3 regions of the Staphylococcus lugdunensis genome follow, and region 2 is predicted to be linked to each of the others. Evidence: riboswitches for the same ligand, from Rfam matches in the RefSeq annotation. Region 2 holds a riboswitch; each other region holds the start of a gene.
The links. Region 2 has a riboswitch for S-adenosylmethionine ahead of metK (methionine adenosyltransferase). Riboswitches for the same ligand answer to the same signal wherever they lie in the genome.
Positions count from the first base shown of each region.

Region 1: another riboswitch for S-adenosylmethionine. It lies ahead of AL499_RS08565 (MetQ/NlpA family ABC transporter substrate-binding protein); the one in region 2 lies ahead of metK (methionine adenosyltransferase).
Region 3: another riboswitch for S-adenosylmethionine. It lies ahead of metX (homoserine O-acetyltransferase MetX); the one in region 2 lies ahead of metK (methionine adenosyltransferase).

Region 1 covers NZ_CP014022.1:1,834,572-1,842,885, reverse strand. The annotation lists gene AL499_RS08585 (CDP-glycerol--glycerophosphate glycerophosphotransferase) at 1-186, opposite strand, end outside; gene AL499_RS08580 (glycosyltransferase family 2 protein) at 183-1,307, opposite strand; gene AL499_RS08575 (glycosyltransferase family 2 protein) at 1,307-2,668, opposite strand; gene AL499_RS08570 (aspartate aminotransferase family protein) at 2,980-4,317, opposite strand; gene AL499_RS08565 (MetQ/NlpA family ABC transporter substrate-binding protein) at 4,526-5,341, opposite strand; SAM riboswitch class I at 5,445-5,551, opposite strand; gene AL499_RS08560 (hypothetical protein) at 5,692-6,111, shown strand; gene AL499_RS08555 (LPXTG cell wall anchor domain-containing protein) at 6,309-6,881, shown strand; gene AL499_RS08550 (fructose bisphosphate aldolase) at 7,598-8,314, shown strand, end outside.
Region 2 covers NZ_CP014022.1:8,301-16,614, forward strand. The annotation lists gene AL499_RS00085 (hypothetical protein) at 18-527, opposite strand; gene menE (o-succinylbenzoate--CoA ligase) at 772-2,166, shown strand; gene menC (o-succinylbenzoate synthase) at 2,173-3,177, shown strand; gene yidD (membrane protein insertion efficiency factor YidD) at 3,174-3,431, opposite strand; gene ytkD (RNA deprotection pyrophosphohydrolase) at 3,498-3,971, shown strand; gene AL499_RS00110 (alpha/beta hydrolase family protein) at 3,952-4,725, shown strand; gene pckA (phosphoenolpyruvate carboxykinase (ATP)) at 4,789-6,381, opposite strand; SAM riboswitch class I at 6,542-6,650, shown strand; gene metK (methionine adenosyltransferase) at 6,753-7,949, shown strand; gene AL499_RS00125 (nuclease-related domain-containing protein) at 8,048-8,314, shown strand, end outside.
Region 3 covers NZ_CP014022.1:1,439,438-1,447,751, forward strand. The annotation lists gene serS (serine--tRNA ligase) at 1-1,215, shown strand, start outside; gene AL499_RS06815 (AzlC family ABC transporter permease) at 1,509-2,204, shown strand; gene AL499_RS06820 (AzlD domain-containing protein) at 2,201-2,530, shown strand; SAM riboswitch class I at 2,619-2,717, shown strand; gene metX (homoserine O-acetyltransferase MetX) at 2,784-3,752, shown strand; gene AL499_RS06830 (DUF2232 domain-containing protein) at 3,926-4,855, shown strand; gene AL499_RS06835 (DHH family phosphoesterase) at 4,877-6,844, shown strand; gene rplI (50S ribosomal protein L9) at 6,841-7,287, shown strand; gene dnaB (replicative DNA helicase) at 7,357-8,314, shown strand, end outside.

The sequences.
Region 1 (8,314 bases), 750 kb from region 2:
ATGATTAAAAGTAAAGTTAGGGTTGGCAAACAAGATATAGTCATAACCTTTAATATCTATATTGATACTTTTTTCATCTGCTATATAAATCGTTTCAACATGTTTAAAAGCCTCACAATGCTTAAGTGCTTTATATTGTTGGACATTCATGTTCCTTGTTTTAAAGAGTACTAATAATATGTTCATCGTTGTTTCAATCCTATAGTTCGTTTTATTGTTGTCACTAAACGGTGTAATTTGTAACTTTTACTGCTCTTAAATCGTTTAATTTCTGCAGCTTTCGCTTGTAATGCGGTTGCACTATAAAAATATCTTCGTCGCGCTTCCAATAATGCTGCATAAGAAATTGCAAGTTCATATTCGCGCTGTTGTATCAAATGAATAATAGGTAATTCATGACGTAAATATAAATTAAAAATACGTGGTTCATAATGATTTACAATGTCAAAAAGCTCAGTAAATATTTTTAACTTTTGACTATTATCAATAAGATAAAATTCTTGATCTAAGACTTTCCAAAAGATTGAACGTAGCGCATTAATTTTAAAAAATTGTAATTGTTCTTTATTATAAAAAGGTTTACAAATATGATATGCGGCAATATCGTTTTCAATGGAGCGCATCACATCTTGATGTGTGATTGATTTATTATCACCTGTATCACGATTACGATAGTAATAAATAATTTGTGGCGTGTATGAAAATGATTGTGCCTGGGTATACAGCAATGTATCCACCAATTTATCTTCTCCATTACGAAGCCCCTCTACAAACGAAATATGATGTGCATCATAAAATGATTTTCGAATTAATTTCAGTACAACGCCAACTTTCACTTGCGAGAAAAATGGAACATCGTCGAGCTTTACATGCTCATACGTCTTATTTAATTTATATTCTTTAAATGTCACATGCTGGAATGTCGATCCATCTTCATTAAAAGACACCATTTTTCCCATAGCAAAATCATCTTGATCTCCCATTGATGCCAACAATTGTTCATACGCATCCGATGCTAAAATATCATCCGGATCCATAAAGTGAAGAAAATCGCCAGTTGCTTGAGCCACACCAATATTACGTGGTTTTCCTGGTGCACCATAATTAACAGGACATTGATATAATTTAAAATGGCTAAATTGTTGTTCATAGTTACGCATTTTAGCAACACTATCATCAGTGGAACAATCATCTATAAGAATGACTTCTATCTTTTCTTGCCCAATACTTTGATGAAGCAACGAGTCTAAACATGCTTCAATGTAATCCGACACATTGTATACAGGCAAAATGACTGAAATTAACATTAAGATACCTCCTTATTTCTACGACTTGAAACGCTATAATATTTGATTGAATACATTAACTTTTTTAACATGCGCATCCCTAAAGATGGATTATAAATATTCATTTTGACACCACGCTCATTATCAATAATTCTGAAGTAACCACCTATTAGCAAACGATAGCGTGGCAGTCGAATTTGAAAAGTTTTACGACTAAAATTTTTCACCTTAACACCTAAAATGATTAATGGCTTATCGTGTATTAACATTGCTCGAGCTTTTAACTTGCCATGTGAATCAATATAAATTTGCGTACTATCACTCATATCAAACGCCTCTTGAGACAATGAAAAGTGTAATTCACGACTGCCCCAATGATAATGATGCACAATGATATTTATTTTTTTATAATCCTTTTCAGCTGGAAATACCATCCCTTTATGCTGATAAAGGATGTGTTTATAGCAATTATCAATTGGTAATGCATCTATCATCTCTATGCTTATGTATTGTAGTAATACTTTTGTTTCTATGTTAAAACGAGTATTGTCTTGAATGTATTTTAAATTTAAATAACCCTGGTTATGTTCTAATATATAGTTCAAATAATGTAACACGACCAAATATTGAATATAAGGTAAAACCCTGCCGTATAAATCGGTAGAGCGTTGAATTAATTCAAGATAATTTTTAACGATATGAGGCGCATACCTATTTTGATCCTTCCATGAGTTAATACTTAATGACCGGTAATCATCTCTGTTATAGAAATAATTAACATGTTTAATTAAGCCATAAGACTTGACGTCTAATAGAATCATATTAATAAACTTTGCATCTTCCCAAAAATCAATCGTCTCATCGAATGTATACTTATGATGGGTAAACAACGATTTTCGAAAGACCATTCCTCCAATATGATATTGAATATCTTGGTACTGCTGTGTAATATCTACTACATGCCTACGTTGTTGAAAACGATAATTTAAATTTTGAGCTGATAATGTATGGCCTTTACGTATTAATATAGGCGCACTTGCTAATTTTATGTACGGATGTTTAAGAAAAAATCGACTGGCTTCTTTGAAAAAATTTGTGCTCACATAATCAGAGTCATCAATAAATGTCACTAATTTTGTCTCAGGACTCATAAGTGACATGCCTAAATTTCTAGCTGCACTGACACCTTTATTCGTTTGATTAATAATTTTAATCTGTGCATGATTTTGATAGCCTTTTAAAATTTGTGCCGTCGAATCAGTGCTACCATCATTGATAACAATAATTTCATCCTCTTCAAAATACAGACAGCTTAATAGCTTATCTAGTGTATGTGCAATATATTTTTCACTATTGTATGTAGGAATGATGATTGAAAACACTCGTAAGCTCCTTCCGATGCAACAAGGCTATCTATTTATTAACGCGTTTTAAACAAGCTACTAATTAACTACTGTATATTAACAAAATACATTATGATTATACACCATTTATTAACTAAAATATAACCTATATTTTTTATTTAATAAACACTTGTCTATAATCGTTGTAACTGCCAAGCGAATACACTTTTCAAATATTAAAATTTTAAATCACTGACAAAAAAAGAACCTCCTGAGAGGTCCTAGATTTAAATATATTCATCCTATTTAGCAATATACTTTCGAAGTTAATTAATGCGCGTACACCTTTATTACCAGCCTTGACCATCGATATCTAATGTATCTAATTGCCCATCTTGTAAACCTTGTAACGCCTGTTCTAACGTTGCTAGTGCTTCATCTAATTGCTCATAGGTAATGACTAATGGTGGTTGAAATCTCAATACATTACCTGCAACGGCAATAATGACAACACCATGTTCAAAACAATAATTACATATTTTTAAAGCTGCTTCTGGATCTCTTGTCTTATTTTGCTTATTTGACACAATATCAATGCCTATAGAAAGCCCGATGCCTCGAACATCACCAACATACTCATAACGTGAAGTCCATTGTTCCATACGTTGGCGTACATAGCGCCCTTTATTGACACTTGCTGATAATAAGTCGTCTTCTTCAAGCATTTCAATTGTTGCGAGTGCTGCCTCACAACTTACCGGATTAGCCCCAGTAGTAAATAAATGGGCTGGTGCTTCCAAGCTATCAATAATTTCTTTACGTGCCACTAACGCAGACATTGGTAGGCCTCCAGCTAATGACTTTCCAAATGTAATCATATCTGGTATAAAATTAAAGTGTTCCACCGAACTCCAAGTGCCTGTTCGACCTAATCCTTGCTGAATGTCATCAACAGCAATTAAAATTCCGTGTTCTCGACATAAAGCTGCTAATGCCTCAAAATAGCCTGCGACTGGCTCAAGTAATCCACCATCACCTTGTATCGTTTCAACAACAATACATGCCACTTCGTCTGCGGGTACGTATTTCGCAAACATTTCCTTTAGAGGTGCTAAATATTCAGCAACTGTATTTGCAGTTGGCTGTTCAAACATTCCTCTATAGTTATCAGGAAAAGGTATGTGATAAAAGCCATTTAGTAATGGTCCATAATGTTTGCGCATATTTAAACTAATCGCGGACATAGATAATGAGCCAAATGTTGATCCATGATAAGCGTTAGTAAAGCTAATAATATAAGGACGTCCCGTGTAAGCACGTGCAAATTTAATGACACCATCATTAGCATCAGATCCACTTAAACCAAAGGTTACCCTTTTTTCAAAGTTGCCAGGCGCAATCTCGCACAACTTTTTAGATAATTTAACCGCCGATTCATGATACATATATGCGGGTGTATAGTGAATGAACTTATCTACCTGCGCTTTTATAGCATCGGATACTTTTTTAGGTGCATGACCAACATTTTGCGAACTGGCACTCGATAATAAATCAATATATGATTTACCGTCAACATCGACAAGCATTGCACCATAACCATGATCTATCACGAGCGGATAGTATTTGATACGTCCTGATTTTGCAAAATATTTCCCATCTTCTTCAATAAGTTGCGCTGCTTTACTCATAGTCAATTCATCCTCCAAATACTGCTGACTTATTCGCACAGCAATGTAATACAACCCAATATACAATTAATTATCAGATTTGTAAATATTTTCTGAATAATTAAATTATTAAGTTGTTTGTTCACGCTTACTGTGGATATTTAAAATGATTAAAACAACAAGTACTAAAATTAACATATGTTGTATCGCAGCACGCTATTATGTCACTTTAATTTTCATATGGAATCACGTCGTCACCATATTGTTTTTTAATATATGCTTTAATTTCTTTTGATTGTAAAACTTTTAATAATTCTTGGAATTTTTTATCTTTTTTATGTCCTTCTTGTACTGCAATAATATTAGCAAAAGGTGATGATTTTCCTTCAAATGCAATCGCATCTTTAGATGGTTTTAAACCATTATCAATTGCGTAATTTGAGTTCATGATAACTGCTGCACCTTCACTGTTATTATATGTTTTAGGTAAAAATTCAGCGCCTTGTTGATTATTGAATTTCAAATGCTTTTTATTTTCAGCAATATCTTCAAACTTCGCATCTTCAATTTTCACTCCTTTTTTCAACTTAATTAAGCCTTCGTTAACAAAAAATGATAAAAAGCGTCCTTCTTCTGCTGGATTATTTGAAACATAAATGGTTGAACCATCTGGTATGTCTTTAATATGCTTATATTTTTTACTATATACGCCCATTGGAGTTGTAAAGACTTTGCCTACTTCTTCAATCTTATAGCCATGACTTTTTCGTTCTGCCTTTAAATAAGGTACATGTTGGAAGAAATTGGCATCTACATCACCTTTATCTAATAATTTGTTTGGTACTTTATAGTCATTAACAATCTTAACTTTTAAATCATAGCCTTTTTTCTTCATTGCTTCTTGTGCATGTTTTAACACATCTCCATGTGGTGCTGGTGTTGCTGCAACGGTAATAGTCTTGCTCGCTTCTTTATTGTCTTTGCCACACGCTGATAAAGCTAGAGTAATAATTAACACACTAATCATGATGACCCATTTTTTCAATTGTATCCTCACCTTTCTAATTGCTACTTCAATAAAGATGAAAACAGTCGAATTCAAGACATAAAAAATACTTTCTCAAATTAAGAGAAAGTACGCACACTTTCTCTCATCTCTTAAAGTACTTTAAACTTTATGTGACTTGGCACCATGTCATTCACTGACGGTTGCCGGGCTTCATAGGGCACATCCCTCCACCACTCTTGATAAGAGTCTTCTTACTTTTATTGAATTAAATTTATCCTATCACTATGCAAAGAGAACGTCAATTAGATTTTTGAATTTTCTGACTAATAATTGTTTTTTACACTTAGGGGAAAAGATAACTAAATCGTTTTAAGGAGGAATGCCTAATGTATTATTTAAAATATCATTTAACGAGCGCCTGTCTAATTAGTATGTTGCTATTATTCATATTGTTTATCATAGATTTGTTAACTGACACAACCCAGTTAGCTCAATTACTTATCAATATAGACTTTATTATTCCTAAACAATTCACCCCGTTATGGCTTGAAATCCTTATTCATTTAATCATTGGTATTGTTGTTTATATGATGTTATTACTGCTCTATCGAGTTAGAAAGCAATGGTATGCCATTGGTTATGTGGCATCTATGTTATCTTTTATAGTGCTGTATCCATTTCTCATTCATATCGCTGTTCGACCTATCTTTCATTTTAGCTGGTCAGAATATAGTCTATGGCTTTTAGCACATATTATTTTTATCGTTTGTGTGGCTAGAAGTATTCCATTTATTGATAAAAGATAAATAAGTATATCACTGTATAATTAAGCTTTGATAACATTTAAAAAAGCAAATGCTATATTTGTATAAAGTTAATTTTAGCGCATACGTAAATACAATATTAAGATTACCTTAGGATTTGTTAAAAACGCCCGCACATTAAGCTGATGATGATACACTTACACTGTAAAGTTATTTACTATGTGAATGGGGGTTTCATAATGAAACAAATGGTTCAAATTATTTTATCTGTTTTTGCGCTATTCTTGGTATTAACTGCAACAAGCGTATGTGTTACTCAAGCAGATACCATGTCCCAACAAGATGCAATCACAACTGCAAAGCAAGCTATAGCACGTAGTGGTGGCAATCCAGATTTGCAAAATTTTAATACAGTTATAGACAAAGGTAACTACTTTAAAATCAAAATCACACTTAAAACTAATGACAGTGTCGGTACTTATAAAGTTTATAAAAACGGCCAAGTTGAATATAAAAATGGTAAATTTGGTGTATATAACCTATTAAACCCTAACCAAACATATGCAGCTAGCGAAATAGCTAATACCTCAACTCATATGGCACAACAAGAACAGCAAAATAACCCCGTAGATTGTAAAAAGGAACTTAATCGCTATTATGTGGGTAATATCAAATCTACGGAATTACCTCAGCAGAATGCCTCACTCCCTGAAACGGGTCACACTTCAAATAATATAATAACATTAGCATTTGGTATTTTAGCACTTATGAGTGGTTTGGCATTGACGTTCATGCGCAATTCAAAACACTAAAGTATTCATAAGTACATTTAGGACAAATCAAATGTATTGTTCTCTTTCGATGATCATTATGATCATCGTGTATACCAATTATAATGAATGGTACTGTTTACTTTTACATGTAAACCAAGTAACTTGATGCTCAGTTCCCGCTTAAAGCTGTCTTAATAAATCACGTTGTTGCTTCGGTAAATTCCAAATATATTGAATAAATTCTCAATCAAGCCTTTGCGGATTGCCGTAAAGGTTCTTTGTTTGTGGCTTACGTCATTATTTTAAATAACAGATTATGACTCTAATTATGCATTTCAACCGCGTTTCTTTTAGTCAATTGACTTATCTACACACATGCCCCTTAGCGCTAGAGTGGCTACTTTACTATCGATCATCCATTTATCCTGTTACATAATACACATCAATGCTTCAGTTAACTGCGATTCACTTATGGTCTGATTATCATCAATCATTGAATACGATCAATATAATAGTATGGAAAGCTTAAAATATTTTGTAATTGACATGCTAATGAAGATTTACCCCTGTCTGGTACTCCCAACGGTTAATAGTCGTCATGCCGTGTTTGACTCCCCTACGATAAAAATACGTCTATTTTTTGAAACTCTACAAATTTTATTAAGAATATTCAATAAATATGAGTAAAAAAGCTTGAGAATATATTCATTTTTTATCATACTATTAGTGAAACTTATTAGAAGGAGTGGAAAGTAATGAATAAAGAACAATTAGAAAAGGTAAAAAATGGTAAAGGCTTTATCGCCGCTTTAGACCAAAGTGGTGGTAGTACACCTAAAGCTTTAAAAGAATACGGTGTTGGCGAAGACCAATATAACAACGAAGACGAAATGTTCCAACTTGTTCACGACATGCGTACGCGTGTTGTCACTTCACCATCATTCACTTCAGATAAAATTTTAGGTGCGATTCTATTCGAACAAACAATGGATCGTGAAGTTGAAGGCAAATATACTGGTGACTACTTAGCAGACAAAGGTGTTGTTCCTTTCCTAAAAGTAGACAAAGGCTTAGCTGAACAACAAAATGGTGTTCAATTAATGAAACCTATCGATAACCTAGATGAAACATTAGATCGTGCAGTTGAACGTCACATCTTTGGTACTAAAATGCGTTCTAACATTTTAGAATTAAATGAACAAGGTATTAGAGACGTTGTTGAACAACAATTTGAAATTGGTAAACAAATTATTGCCAAAGGTTTAGTTCCAATTATCGAACCTGAAGTGAACATCAATGCTAAAGATAAAGCCGAAATCGAAGAAGTATTAAAAGCTGAACTTAAAAAAGGCTTAGACGCTTTAAATGATGACCAATTAGTGATGTTAAAATTAACAATTCCTACTAAAGCAAACTTATACAAAGAATTAGCTGATCATCCAAATGTTGTACGTGTAGTTGTATTGTCAGGC
Region 2 (8,314 bases):
CTCTCAGCTACAAAAAACTACGCATTTAAATAGTTTTCAAGTAATTTATTTTCTAAACTTACTAAATCAATCGCTACAACGTCTGATATATAAATTTGGTCAACATCTGTAAACTCTAAGGAATTAAAATCTAAAACTTTTACTTTTATGATATTTTCCTGTACTTCGGTTACACGTCCAATGATTAATTCAATGCTATCTTGCATAACGATTGTTATCATTGAGTTTAAAGTAATTAAATCTTGCAAATCTGAAGATAAATGGAATGTATTTTCAATATTAAATGGATTAAACATGCCATGTTCTTTGCTTTGTAAAATATAATTATCGATTAATTCAAAGTATTTTGAATGATTACAAGTTTCTACAATGTATTCCTTATTCCTTAATTGGTAACTGTCTAGTACACCTTTTTCATCAATAGACTTAAATATAATGAAATTTTCATTTTCTTCAAGGACATATCCTACTGAAAATGTTTCTTCTAAGCCGTTAGTATAAATTTCTACGAGTTCTTTTTTTATCATGAAATTATATCTCCTTTTATCATTAATTTTTTCAATAAAAGTCCCATAACCAGCGTAGCAAAAAAGTATAAATGCAAAGTGTAAAATTTATAAAAATACTGTGAAAAATAACTAATGTATCCTAGTTGTTAACTTTAAGGTTTATTTAAAAATATAATGCTTCAAATAACCTAAGCACTGTCACTGATAAAATCATACAAAATCGCTATAATAAGAATGTATATGAACATGGAGGTCTATTGAGTTGGAATATTGGTTATCAGAACAGAGTTATATGAATCCAAATAAAATAGCAATTACAGATGGTGTTAAGGCACTCACATTTCGAACATTATATGATAGGGCAAAGGTTATCGCTGAGCATCTTGTTACGCTTAATATCTCAAGGGTAGGTTTATATTTAACCAATTCTATAAACTCAGTCATTTTAATTCATGCATGTTGGATAGCACATATCGAAATTGCTATGATTAATACCCGATTAACACCAAAAGAAATCACAGCTCAAATGCAGTCGATTGACGTTCAATATATAATCACTACTGCTTCTTTAGCATTGAAAGATTTTAATATCATTCCTTTTCAGAGTTTAATTGATAAACGTAATAAAGGATTGATATCTAAATCATTTAACCGACAAGATATCGCATCAATTATGTTTACTTCTGGCACGACTGGACCACAAAAGGCAGTTCCACAAACTTTTAACAATCATTATGCGAGTGCAAAAGGCTGTAAATCAAGTTTAGGTTTTGATTCTAAAACGATTTGGCTTTCTGTATTGCCAATTTATCATATATCAGGATTAAGTGTATTACTACGTTCAGTTATAGAAGGTTTCACGGTAAGATTATTGGATAAATTTGATACACAGCGTATGATGCATATCATTAAGAATGAGCACATCACGCATGTTTCTCTTGTTCCTCAAACATTGCAATGGCTTATGGATGCCGGCTTAACACAGCCATATAAGCTTGAAAAAATATTGCTCGGAGGCGCTAAATTATCAGTTGCTTTAATTGATGAAGCGCTAAATTATCAGTTACCAATTTATAATTCGTTTGGCATGACAGAAACGTGCTCTCAATTTTTAACGGCATCACCTGATATGTTAGCTCGTCGTCATGATACGGTTGGTAAACCGAGTAGCAATGTTTCGATAAAGATACATAATCCTAATCGCGATGGGCATGGTGAGTTGTGGCTTAAAGGTAACAATGTGATGGACGGTTATTTATATCCTAAAGGTTTAAAAGACGCATTCGTAGATGGCTATTTTAAAACGGGGGATATTGCGGAGGTTGATAAGGATGGATTTGTCGTGATTTATGATCGTCGCAAAGACTTAATCATTAGTGGTGGTGAAAATATTTATCCTTATGAAATCGAAATGCAAGCTAAACAATTTGATGGCATAAAAGACGCGATGTGTGTGCCTTTATCAGATGAAACATGGGGACAAGTCCCATTATTATATTATATTTCAGAAGACAACATTGATATTGCGTCGTTAGATCGATTTTTAAGAGTGCAACTTGCTGCTTATAAAGTTCCTAAAAAATATGTTGCCGTTCAAACATTACCTTATACATCTACTGGGAAATTGCAACGTAATAAATTTGAGCTTAAAGGATGAGTATGAATGAAAATTGTAGATATCAATTACTATTTGTATAATCAATCGTTTCGTGTGCCAATAACAACCCCGAAAGTTCATTTAACAAGTCGTAAAGCACTAATTATTGAAATGATTACTTCACAGGGAAAATCATTTTTTGGTGAATGCAATGCATTTGAATCGGATTGGTATGACTCAGAAACAATTAATAGTGTTCAAAAGGTTATTGAAGCATGGTCGAGTAGTATCAAAAATAAAGAATTTTCGACCTTTGATGCTTGGCTCCCTTATTTAAATCAGCTGAACGCTGCTCCAGCTGCTCGGGCTACAGTGGTAATGGCTGTGTTTCAAATGTACCAAACATTACCAATTATAAATGTGGATTATGGTGCAACTGTGAGCGGGTTAACCGAAGCGCATTTCGTTCAACTTAAAGAGACACAACCAAAACGCATTAAAATAAAATGGTCGAATCATATTTTGAAAGATTTAGCGCATATGAATAAGCAATTGGATTTTGAATATCAGTTGGTAATTGATGCAAATGAATCATTAACTAAAGAAGATTTACCTAAATTAGCACTGGTTAAGCAGTATCATCCTATTTATATCGAAGAACCATTTAAAACAATGGATTTATATAAAAATTATAAGCATAATTTATTTCCGCCAGTGGCAATAGATGAAAAGGCTACATCAGTGCAACAAATATTAACGTTATGTCATAGTTATAACATACAAGTGGTCGTAATTAAGCCTTTTAGAATGGGTGGTATTGACCATGTGATTAAGTTAATACACAAGCTACAACGTGATAATATTAGTGTCGTCATTGGTGGAATGTATGAATATGGGTTAAGTCGTTATTTTACAGCTTACTTAGCACAATTTGGAGATTATCCAGGGGATATTACACCTTCTGGATACTATTATGATCATGATCTTGTGTCACAATCAGGTATTCTAAAACAACGACGTATTTCATTTTCTCCTCCCGAGGTTGATACATCACAATTGGTCATGTTTTAATGTTTATGTTGACAGTGCTTGTTATCTTTTTTTAACGGTACTGGATCAAATCCGCCTTTATGAAAAGGATGACATTTTAAAATTCTACGGATACCCATATAAGTTCCTTTGAGTGGTCCATATACCACAATGGCTTCACGTGTGTATTCTGAGCATGTTGGATAAAAACGACATGTCGCTGGTGTCATTGGGGAAATAAAATGTTGATAAACATAAATTAAGCTTAAAAATAATTTTTGTAATAATTTTTTCATTTATAAAAGCCTCCAACCATCTAGCAATAACTTCATTTTAACATATTGAAAGGGGAAATAATCTATATGCAATTTTTAGATAAAGAAAATAGACGTGTTATCCTCACATATAAAAATGATAAAGATATTGCGAATGGTAACCATGTTTTAGCTATCCCATTTTATAAACAGCAGCTATTATTTACTCAGCATAAAGTAAGAGGAATAGAATTTCCAGGTGGTAAACGGGAAGAAGGAGAAACAAGTATGGAGGCGATTAAACGCGAACTTTTTGAAGAAACAGGCGCCCAATGCCAGAAACTTACGTACATTGCGCAATATGAAGTATTTACTAAGGATAAGACACCTTTTGTCAAAGATGTATATACAATTGAAGTAAGTCGTATAGATAAAAAAAATGATTATTTAGAAACAGCAGGTCCCATTCTTTATCAAAGACTTAACGATATTCCTGAAAACAAGCGAAGTTATTTAATACAAGATGCAGCTATTCAGCAGTGTTTGGAGAGGGTGAAATTGCTTGGATTATATTCTTTATAAAACCATGCCAATTGAATCATTGACACATGAATTTGCAGAGGTAACCTATGTTGTTGATGGTTTAAAAGTGAAAGCATTACAAATGTTACCTCATAAAACGGTTGAGCGGATTGTTGTGTATCTACGTGGTGGAAAAGGTCAGGTAGGACGTGTGCGTGCAGCAAGATTAATGCAATTTTCATCACCAGAGACATTAGTTATTGGGCCATATTATCGAGGTAATAATGGGAGTGAAGGTAGAGATGAATTTTGCCAAGGTGATTTACATGATGTGACAACACTTGTTCAGCAGTTACATCAATCATATCCTGACGCTTATATTCATATGATTGGTTTTTCACGCGGAGGTCTGCAAGGTTTATTAACGTTTCAAGATTTACCAGTGGACAGTTATATTATTTGGGGTGGTGTTTCAAACGTAAATTTAATGTATGAGGAACGTGTGGATTTGAGAGGAATGTTGCGACGAATGATTGGACATCCTGTTAAAGATGCACAATCCTATAAAAAACGTGATGCGTTAAAGGATATTGATGCAACGAGTCCACCGATACTTATCATTCATGGAGGTCAGGATAAACAAGTCGGTATTCATCAGGCATACGTTTTAGAAGATGCTTTGAAACAACGAGGGACGCAATTTGATACATTTTATCAGCTTGCAGAAGGCCATGTACCTCGACCAGTAGCAATGAGATTGGCAATTCAACGTATATTCAATTGGATGAAGGAAATAGAAGAGCTTCAAAAATAAAAAGCTTAGATGCACTACGAATTTTAAATCATAATATGCATCTAAGCTATATTTTTGAGGTTTTTATTTATTAAAGCCGCCACTTTGTGCTATCTCGGCTACTTCTGAACCAAATTTTTCAAAATTATGTTCAAAGCGTTTGATTAAGTCTTGCGCTTGAGTTCTATATTTATCTGGATCATTCCAAGCATTGATCGGTTGAAGAATTGTCTTTGGCACGTCTTCGATTTCTGTCGGAATATAAAGACCAAACATGTCATCTTTTATATATTCTGTATTTTTTAATTGACCTGTGATTGCTTGATTAACCATTTGACGAGTATAGTGGAGGCTAATGCGGCGACCAACGCCATATTTACCGCCTGTCCAGCCGGTGTTTACGAGATAGACATCAACGTTATGTTCATCAATTAACGCACCTAATAAATCAGCATATACGGTCGGATTTAGAGGTAAGAATGGTGCGCCGAAACATGTTGAGAATGACGGTTCAGGTTCGGTAATACCTCGTTCTGTTCCAGCTAATTTTGATGTAAATCCACTCAAGAAATGATACATCGCTTGCGATTTAGTTAATTTAGAGATTGGAGGGAGTACGCCAAATGCATCCGCTGTTAAGAAAATAATCGTATTTGGATGTGCTGCTTTAGATGGTAATACGATATTATCTATATGGTGAATAGGGTAGGCAGCACGTGTGTTCTCTGTATATCGATTGTCATCAAAATCTACGCTACCGTCTTCATGTACAACTGTATTTTCAAGAATTGTGCCATATTTAATAGCGTCATATATTTGCGGTTCTTTTTCTTTTGAAAGATTAATTGCTTTTGCATAACAACCGCCTTCAATATTAAAAATACCATTTTTGTTCCAACCGTGTTCATCATCCCCGATTAGTTTTCTATCTGCAGCAGCAGATAAAGTTGTTTTTCCTGTTCCAGATAGACCAAAGAATAACGCAACATCACCTTTAGCACCCACATTAGCTGAGCAATGCATACTCATAATATCTTGCATTGGTAATAAATAATTCATAACAGAGAAAATACCTTTTTTCATTTCTCCGGCATATTCTGTACCGCCAATAAGAATTGTTTTATGCTTAAATGAAATAATGACAAATGTTTCAGATTTAGTGCCATCAATGTCTGGGTCTGCCTTAAAATGAGGTGCAGATACAACTGTAAAATTCGGTTTAATCTTTATAGCTTCATCTTTTGATTCAGGACGAATGAACATATTATGTGCAAATAAATTATGCCATGCTAATTCATTAATAACCGTTAATTTAAGTTGTGTATCTTTATCACTGCCTGCATAACCATTAAAAACATACAATTCGTTACGTTCATCAAGGTAATCTAAAACTTTGTGATATAGGTTTAAAAATGTTTCTTCATCTATAGGTTGATTGACATCGCCCCAGTCAATATTATCTTTATATGAAGGTTCAGTAACGATAAATTTATCTTTTGGTGAACGTCCTGTATATTTACCTGTACTAGCATTGATTGCACCTAATTCAGTCAGTTCTCCTTCATTATTTTCAAGAATTTTGTTATAAAGCTGCGTCGTTGAAAGCTGAAATAAAGTTGTCTCTTTTTCTAATAAGTGTTTAATTTTTGACGTTTCGCTGTATGTATTAATTGACATACTTTAACCCCTCCAGTGCATAAATATTACATGTGAAAGCCTTTACAATTCAATAGTATAACATAATGAAAGGATTATGCCATAGCTAATACGATGTTGGTATGAAAAATCTAAAATTGACATTAGCTAACGAATTCGGTAGTATAATTCTTAACGGATTCTCTTATCCTGAGTGGCGGAGGGACATGGACCCAATGAAGCCCAGCAACCTCTTTTATAAAGAAAGGTGCCAAACCGTTTGCAGACAAATATGGTCTGAACGATAAGAGCGAATGGACGTCTAGAGCCTTCTCTCTATCTAAATAGTAGAAGGCTCTTTTAATTTGGCTTATACAAGAGAGTTTTCGTAAAATAACTTAAAGGAGTAAACAATGACATATAATAAACGCTTATTTACCTCAGAATCAGTTACTGAAGGACACCCCGACAAAATAGCTGACCAAGTATCCGACGCCATTTTAGATGAAATTTTAAAAGACGACCCTAATGCACGTGTTGCTTGTGAAACAACTGTTACAACAGGTATGGCATTGATTTCTGGTGAAATTTCAACAACAACTTATGTGGACATTCCTAAAGTTGTAAGAGAAACAATTAGAGATATTGGCTATACAAGAGCTAAATATGGATATGATTGCCAAACAATGGCAGTTTTAACTGCTATAGATGAGCAATCACCGGATATTGCACAAGGTGTTGATAAAGCACTTGAATATCGTAATGATATTTCAGAAGAAGAAATAGAAGCAACTGGTGCCGGAGATCAAGGGCTAATGTTTGGTTATGCTACTAATGAAACTGAAACGTATATGCCTTTACCAATATTCTTATCACATCAGCTTGCTAAACGTTTATCAGATGTTCGAAAGGATGGCATTATAGATTATTTACGTCCGGATGGCAAAGTGCAAGTAACTGTTGAATATGATGAAAATGACAAACCATACCGCATCGATACAATTGTGGTATCTTCACAACACGCGCAAGATATAACATTAGAACAAATTCAACAGGATATTAAAAATCATGTTATTTATCCAACGGTACCTGATAATCTTTTAGATGAGGACACTAAGTTCTTTATTAACCCTACAGGGCGTTTTGTTATTGGTGGACCACAAGGTGATGCTGGTTTAACAGGACGAAAAATTATTGTTGATACGTATGGCGGATATGCGCGTCATGGAGGTGGATGCTTCAGTGGTAAGGATCCAACAAAAGTAGATCGGTCTGCCGCTTATGCAGCACGGTATGTAGCTAAGAATATTGTTGCAGCTGGACTTGCAGCCCAATGTGAGGTACAGCTTGCTTATGCCATTGGTGTAGCTGAACCAGTTTCTATTGCCATTGATACGTTTAATACAGGTAAAGTATCTGAAGGTGAGCTTGTCGCTGCAGTTAGAAAACATTTTGATTTAAGACCCGCTGGTATCATTAAAATGTTAGATTTAAAACATCCTATTTATAAACAAACTGCGGCATATGGTCATTTTGGTAGAACAGATGTGTTATTACCTTGGGAAAAATTAGATAAAGTCAATATTTTAAAAGACGCCGTTCAAGCATAATTTAATTTTTAATTACTAAATTTAAGGATAAATATCGAAATAAGACAGATTTTCTATTATAATTATAGTTATTGAATAATTAAAGGAGCGTTGTTTGAATGAATTCATTAGGACCAATGGAAATCGGTTTAATCGTCGCTGTGGTAATAGCACTTATTTGCTTAATCTTATTTTTCGTTGCATTAAGAAATAATAAAAAGATAAAACGACAAACGGTAGACGAATATAAATTAAAAGAAAAGCAAATGCAAGAATCACATGACGAAGCATTAGAAAAAGAAAGAATTGAAAACAAAAAGACAGTTACTAAACAAAAGGAAAATTACGAAGCAACTGTTAATAGCAAAGAGCGAGAAATTGATGCT
Region 3 (8,314 bases), 1.1 Mb from region 2:
GATCCTAAAGTAGTTGATGACGTGCTTCAATTAGATGAACAACGCCGTAAATTAATTGGTCAAACTGAAGAAATGAAAGCGAATCGCAATAAAGTAAGTGAGCAAATTGCTGAAAAGAAACGCAATCAAGAAAATGCGGATGATGTTATTAAAGAAATGCGTGAGCTAGGCGATAAAATTAAAGAAATTGACACTAAACTTAACGAAATTGATAACAAGATCAAAGATACATTAATCCGCATTCCTAATTTAATCCATGATGATGTGCCACAAGGGGCTTCTGATGAAGAAAACGTAGAACTTAAAAAATGGGGAACGCCACGTGACTTCGACTTTGAGCCAAAAGCACATTGGGATTTAGTTGAAGAATTAAACATGGCTAACTTTGAACGTGCTGCAAAAGTATCAGGTGCGCGTTTTGTTTATTTAACAAAAGACGGTGCACAATTGGAACGTGCTTTGATGAACTATATGATTACGAAACATACAACACAACATGGTTATACTGAAATGATGGTTCCTCAGTTAGTAAATGCTGATACAATGTTTGGTACTGGACAATTACCTAAATTTGAAGAAGATTTATTTAAAGTAGAAAAAGAGGGTCTATACACAATACCTACAGCAGAAGTACCATTAACAAACTATTATCGTGATGAAATTATTCAACCAGGTGTCTTACCTGAAAAATTCACTGGCCAATCTGCTTGTTTCCGTAGTGAAGCTGGATCTGCTGGTAGAGATACAAGAGGTTTAATCCGTTTGCATCAATTCGATAAAGTTGAAATGGTTCGCTTTGAAAAACCAGAAGATTCTTGGAATGCACTAGAAGAAATGACAACGAATGCGGAAGCGATTTTAGAAGAGCTTAAATTACCATATCGTCGTGTTATTCTATGTACTGGAGACATTGGATTCAGTGCTGCTAAAACATATGACTTAGAAGTATGGTTACCAAGTTATAATGATTATAAAGAAATTAGTTCATGCTCAAACTGTACAGATTTCCAAGCGCGTCGTGCAAATATTCGATTCAAACGTGATCATGCTGCTAAGCCAGAATTAGCACATACTTTAAACGGTAGTGGACTTGCTGTAGGACGTACGTTTGCGGCAATTGTTGAAAACTATCAAAATGCTGACGGTTCAATTACTATTCCAGAAGCTTTAGTGCCATTCATGGGCGGTAAAACAGAAATTAAACCAGTTAAATAAATAGCGTTATTTGTTGACGCATCGTTATATGTCATAGATTAAATCATCATACAGGGAAAGATTGAGAAAGATACGAACTCAATGGTTTCCCTGTTTTTTTAATGATAAGTTATTTGAATGCGAGTAGTCTAAATAATTATCAGAAAAATTTATTAAAATTAAAGGTACTTATATAAAGATTTTTAGACATTCGTTTGTCTAACGTCAGACAAACGGAATTATAAAAGGATTGATACAGTTCTAGTGTTATATTAGACTTATCTTGGTTATTAAATAAAAAGAGGAGGCATAAAATGGATACACATCTTTCCTTTAAACAAGGTGTTAAAGAATGTATACCTACATTATTAGGTTATGCAGGTGTAGGTATTTCTTTTGGCATTGTAGCTGCATCACAACATTTTAGTTTATTAGAAATTATCCTTTTATGTCTGATTGTTTATGCGGGAGCAGCTCAGTTTATTATTTGTGCGTTAGTCATTGCAGGTACACCGATTACAGCAATTATCGTGACGACGCTTATTGTCAATTCACGTTTTTTCTTATTATCAATGACACTTGCACCCAATTATAAGCAATATGGGTTATGGAATAGGGTAGGGCTATCTTCAATATTGACAGATGAAACATTTGGCGTGGCTATTTCACCTTATTTAAAAGGTGAAAAAATTAATGATCGCTGGCTTCATGGCTTAAATATTACGGCATATGTCTTTTGGACGATTGCGTCGATTGGCGGTGCCGTGTTTGGCAAATTCATAAGTAATCCTGAAGTTTTTGGACTAGATTACGCTATTACAGCAATGTTTGTCTTCTTAGCTATTGCGCAGTTTGATGCTATTACCAATTCTAAACTTAAAATATACATTGTTTTAATCATCTCTGTTATTGTCATGATGTTTATCTTTAGCTGGTTTATGCCAACTTATGTGGCAATATTATTGTCTGCTATCATTGCTTCGACATTAGGGGTGGTGATGGAACGATGACAACATCTTGGTATATGTTTGCTATTATCTTTTTTAGTGGTTTAGTTACTTTGATAATTCGAATTGTGCCTTTTATTATGATTACACGCATACAATTATCTGAGAAGGTTGTTAAATGGCTGTCTTATATTCCTATTACACTGTTTACTGCATTAGTTGTAGACGCTATGATAAAACAACCATCGCACGGCTTAGGCTTTACTATTAATTTATCATTCGTGATTATTACGATTCCGACTATTGTTGTTGCTTTTATTTCACGCAGTTTGACCATAACAGTTGTGACAGGCATTGTGTTAATGGCGGGGCTTCGTTTATTCTTTTAACCTATACTAAATCGCAGTAAGGCATTGCAGTTATCATATTTTTTAGATAAAATAAATTTAAATTTAACTTAATAATAGACATAAATATATCTTATTATGAGAAGCTGAGGGATTTGGCCCAGTGACGCTTCAGCAACCGACAGTAATGCACGGTGCTAAAACCAACGAGATACTCGAATGATAAGTCAATGACCGCTTCTTACTTCATTTAGAGTAGGAGCGGTTTTTTATATTATTTAAAGGAGGAATAGTCATGATAAATTATACTGTCGATACTTTGGAACTTGGAGCATTTACTACAGAGTCTGGCGAAAAAATAGAAAATTTAAAACTGCGATATGAGCATGTAGGTTATCAAGGGCAGCCTTTGGTTGTGGTTTGCCATGCCTTAACTGGAAATCATTTAACGTATGGAACCAATGAACAGCCAGGTTGGTGGCGTGAAATTATCGATGGTGGTTATATGCCAATTCATGATTATCAATTCCTAACGTTTAATGTGATAGGAAGCCCATTTGGCTCTAGCTCACATCTTACAGACCAACATTTTCCTAAGAAATTGACTTTAAGAGATGTTACCAAAGCAATAGAATTAGGAATTCAAGCATTAGGTTTTAACAAGATTAACATATTAATTGGTGGAAGTCTTGGCGGGATGCAAGTGATGGAATTACTATATAATCGGCGATTTGTTGTTGATAAAGCAGTAATTTTAGCAGCCACCGATAAGACATCATCATACAGTCGTGCATTTAATGAGATTGCTCGTCAAGCCATTCATATCGGTGGTAAAGAAGGTTTGAGTATTGCAAGACAATTAGGATTTTTAACATATCGTTCATCTAAAAGTTATGATGAACGCTTTACTCCTGATGAGGTAGTCAATTATCAACGTTACCAAGGTGATAAATTTAAAGAACATTATGATTTGGATTGCTATTTAACTATGTTAGATGTCTTAGACAGTCATAACGTTGACCGTGGTAGAACAGATGTTGATGAAGTATATCAATCTTTAGATACTAAAGTACTGACAATGGGATTTATCGATGATTTACTATATCCAGATGACCTGGTACAGCAATTAGGCGTACGCTTTAAATATCACCGTCATTTCTTTGTTCCAGATAATGTTGGACATGATGGCTTTTTGCTTAATTTTAATACTTGGGCACCTAATTTATATCATTTTTTAAAGGTATCAACATTTAAACGTAAATGAAGTGACAATCATGGATATTGAGGTAAGACATACGACTGTGTAAAATGTCTAAAGATAAGCTAATTTAGACATTTAAATGAAAGTTACTATGCCAATAAGTCCTTTATTTGTTTTAATATGCTACACGGGTTAAAATAGTGCTTATAGTTAAATTTAGTATAGGAGTGGCGAAGTTGTTTTCAAAAATAGAACCTAAAGCTACTATTATCGGTACGCTTGCATTAATTGTAGTCGCTTTAGTCACATATATATTACCAGAAGTGGGTTGGCTGTTATGTTTATTTGCAACCATTCCTGGAATTATTCTCTGGAATAAGTCAATACCATCATTTGGTTTGGCTACAATTGTGACTTTGGTTATTGCAGTATTATTCGGCAATACAATCGTATTAAGTGCCATGATATTAGTACTTATCTCAAGTATTGTCATCGGACAATTACTTAAAGAACGTGCATCTAAAGAACAGATTCTTTACATAGCGACGACGGTCGCCAGCACAATAACTATTATTGGTTTTATGTTATTACAAGTGTTTGGTCATATTCCCAAGGCACAAGTATTAGTTCGAACAGCAGTAAAACCACTAGAAGATTTATTGGATCAAGCGTATGTTCAAAGTGGCATGAAAGCAGAATATGAACAAACATTAAGTTTTATCATTAAACAATTGTCTATTCAGCTTCCAAGTTATATGATAATAGCAATATTTATCCTTATTTTAATCAATTTGCTTGTCACATTCCCAATTCTTAGAAAGTTTAAAATAGCAACACCAATATTCAAACCATTATTCGCATGGCAGTTTAAACGTTCAGTCTTGTGGTTATATGTTATTGATTTAATATGTGTAATGTTTGCAACACAACCGAGTATCTTCCAAAGTATCGTTATAAACTTACAGATTATGTTATCATTATTGATGTACATCCAAGGATTAAGCGTGATTCATTTCTTCGGAAAAGCAAAACGCATGCCAGACGTAGTAACAATAATATTAATGGTAATTGGGACAATTATTTCGCCAGTAACGCATATTGTTGCACTTATAGGGGTGCTTGATTTAGGAATTAACTTAAAACAGATAATAAAAAAAAGATACTAAAAAGCGAATAGAGGTGGAAAAATGAACCGACAATCCACAAAAAAAGCTTTGTTTGTTCCGTACATTTTAATGGTTCTAACGGCGATAGCCCTTGTTATATTGGGGTTTATCTTTAAACCACTTGTTGCAGGGATAGCGGCAGCGATTCTCTTTGTAATTATCGTTATCAGTGCGGTATTAGCCCGACAAGCAATGATAAAAATGGATAACTATGTGGATGATTTAAGTGGCCATATCTCAGCAGGAAGTAATAGGGCAATTAAACGTTTGCCAATAGGAATGGTCGTTTTAGATGCGGATGATCATATTGAATGGATCAATCAGTTTATGTCAGATCATTTAGAATCAAACGTAATTTCTGAACCTATTAATGAGGTTTTCCCCAATATTTTAAAGCAATTGGAAAAGATTCAAGAAGTAGAAATTGAGAATAATAATTATCATTATCACGTGCGCTATAGTGAAGATGATCATTGTCTTTATTTCTTTGATATTACCGATGAGGTGCATACAAATAAGTTGTATGAAGACTCTAAGCCAATTATAGCAACGTTATTTTTAGATAATTATGATGAAATAACACAGAATATGAACGATACGCAACGTTCAGAAATCAACTCAATGGTAACACGTGTTATCAGTCGTTGGGCTTCTGAATATAATATTTATTTTAAACGCTATAGTTCAGATCAATTCGTAGCTTATCTTAATCAAAAGATTTTAGCTGAAATTGAGAAGTCTAACTTTGAAATTTTAAGTCAGTTGCGAGAAAAAAGTGTTGGTTATCGCGCCCAACTTACACTAAGCATTGGTGTTGGAGAAGGCACAGAAAATCTTATAGATTTGGGTGAATTATCACAATCAGGTCTTGATCTTGCTTTAGGTCGAGGCGGAGACCAAGTTGCGATTAAAAGTATGAATGGTAATGTACGTTTCTACGGCGGTAAGACTGACCCAATGGAAAAACGTACGCGTGTGAGAGCGCGTGTTATATCTCATGCTTTGAAAGATATTTTAACAGAAGGCGACAAAGTAATTATTATGGGACATAAGCGTCCAGATTTAGATGCAATCGGAGCTGCAATTGGTGTTTCTCGCTTTGCACTAATGAATAACTTAGAAGCCTATGTTGTGTTAAATGAAGAGGATATTGACCCAACTTTACGCCGTGTGATGAATGAAATTGATAAAAAGCCAGAACTAAAAGAGCGCTTTGTTACATCAGATGAAGCTTGGGATATGATGACTTCTAAAACGACAGTCGTCATTGTCGATACGCACAAACCAGAAATGGTATTAGACGAAAATATTTTAAATAAAGCTAATCGTAAAGTCGTTATTGACCACCATAGACGAGGTGAAAGCTTTATTTCAAACCCGTTATTAATTTACATGGAACCTTATGCAAGTTCAACAGCTGAACTTGTTACAGAATTATTAGAGTATCAACCGACAGAACAGCGTTTAACACGCTTAGAATCAACAGTTATGTATGCAGGAATTATCGTTGATACGCGTAATTTTACATTAAGAACAGGTTCTAGAACTTTTGATGCTGCAAGTTACTTACGTGCACATGGTGCTGATACGATATTGACTCAGCATTTCTTAAAAGATGATGTCGATACGTATATTAATCGTTCTGAACTGATTCAAACTGTAGAAGTGCAAGATAATGGCATTGCTATTGCACATGGTTCAGATGATAAAATTTACCATCCCGTGACTGTTGCACAAGCAGCAGATGAGCTGTTAAGTTTAGAAGGTATTGAAGCGTCATATGTTGTCGCAAAAAGAGAAGACAATTTAATTGGTATTTCTGCTCGTTCGTTAGGCTCAATTAATGTACAATTAACTATGGAAGCATTAGGTGGCGGTGGCCATCTTACCAATGCAGCAACGCAAATTAAAGATGTAACCATTGATGAAGCAATCGAACAATTACAACAAGCAATTACAGAACAAATCAGTAGGAGTGAAGATGCATGAAAGTAATTTTTACACAAGATGTTAAAGGTAAAGGCAAAAAAGGAGAAGTTAAAGACGTACCAGTAGGATATGCGAATAACTTTTTACTAAAAAATAAATATGCCGTAGAAGCAACTCCTGGCAATTTAAAACAATTAGAACAACAAAATAAACGTGCAGCAGCAGATAGACAACAAGAAATTGATGAAGCCAAAGCGCTAAAAGCCAAATTAGCTGATATTGAAGTTGAAATCAGTGCTAAAACAGGTGAAGGTGGCAAATTATTTGGTTCTGTAAGCACAAAACAAATTGCTGAAGGTTTAAAAAAACAGCATGATATTAAATTAGATAAACGTAAAATGGACTTACCACAAGGTATTCATGCTTTAGGTTATACGAATGTACCAGTGAAATTAGACAAAGAAGTTGATGGTACAATTCGTGTACATGTAGTAGAACAATAAGACGCTGTTAATTAAGATAAGATTGATATCAAAGAGGTTTAACTTTTTGATTAAGAGGTGTAATCAATAATGGATAGATCATATGAGCAAAATCAAATGCCCCATAATAATGAAGCTGAACAATCTGTCTTAGGTGCGATTATTATTGATCCAGAATTGTTAAGTTCGACTCAGGAGGTATTGCTTCCTGAGTCATTTTATAGAGGCGCCCATCAACATATCTTCCGTGCAATGATGCATTTAAATGAAGATACTAAAGAAATTGATGTCGTTACACTTATGGATCAACTTACAAATGATGGTACATTAAGTGAAGCGGGTGGTCCGCAATATTTAGCTGAGCTTTCTAATAACGTACCCACGACACGTAACATTCAATACTATACTGACATTGTGGCGAAGCATGCTTTAAAGCGGAAGCTCATTCAAACGGCAGATAGTATTGCTAATGACGGATATAATGATGAATTAGAGTTAGATGCTATTTTAAGTGATGCAGAAAGACGTATCTTAGAATTATCATCAACACGCGATAGTGAAGGATTTAAAGATATTAGAGATATTTTAGGCCAAGTTTATGAAACAGCAGAAGAACTTGACCAAAATAGCGGTCAAACGCCTGGGATACCAACAGGCTATCGTGACTTAGACCAAATGACAGCTGGCTTTAATCGTAATGATTTGATTATTATTGCAGCTAGACCATCAGTAGGTAAGACTGCCTTCGCACTTAATATTGCTCAAAAAGTAGCGGTTCACGAGGATAATTATACAGTAGGTATCTTTTCTTTAGAGATGGGGGCAGACCAACTTGCTACGCGTATGATATGTAGCTCAGGCAACGTAGATTCTAACCGTTTAAGAACAGGGACGATGACTGAAGAAGATTGGAATCGCTTTACCATTGCGGTAGGTAAATTATCACGTACGAAAATATTTATCGATGACACACCAGGTATTCGTATTACAGATATCCGTTCTAAATGTCGTCGCTTAAAGCAAGAACATGGTTTAGATATGATTATGA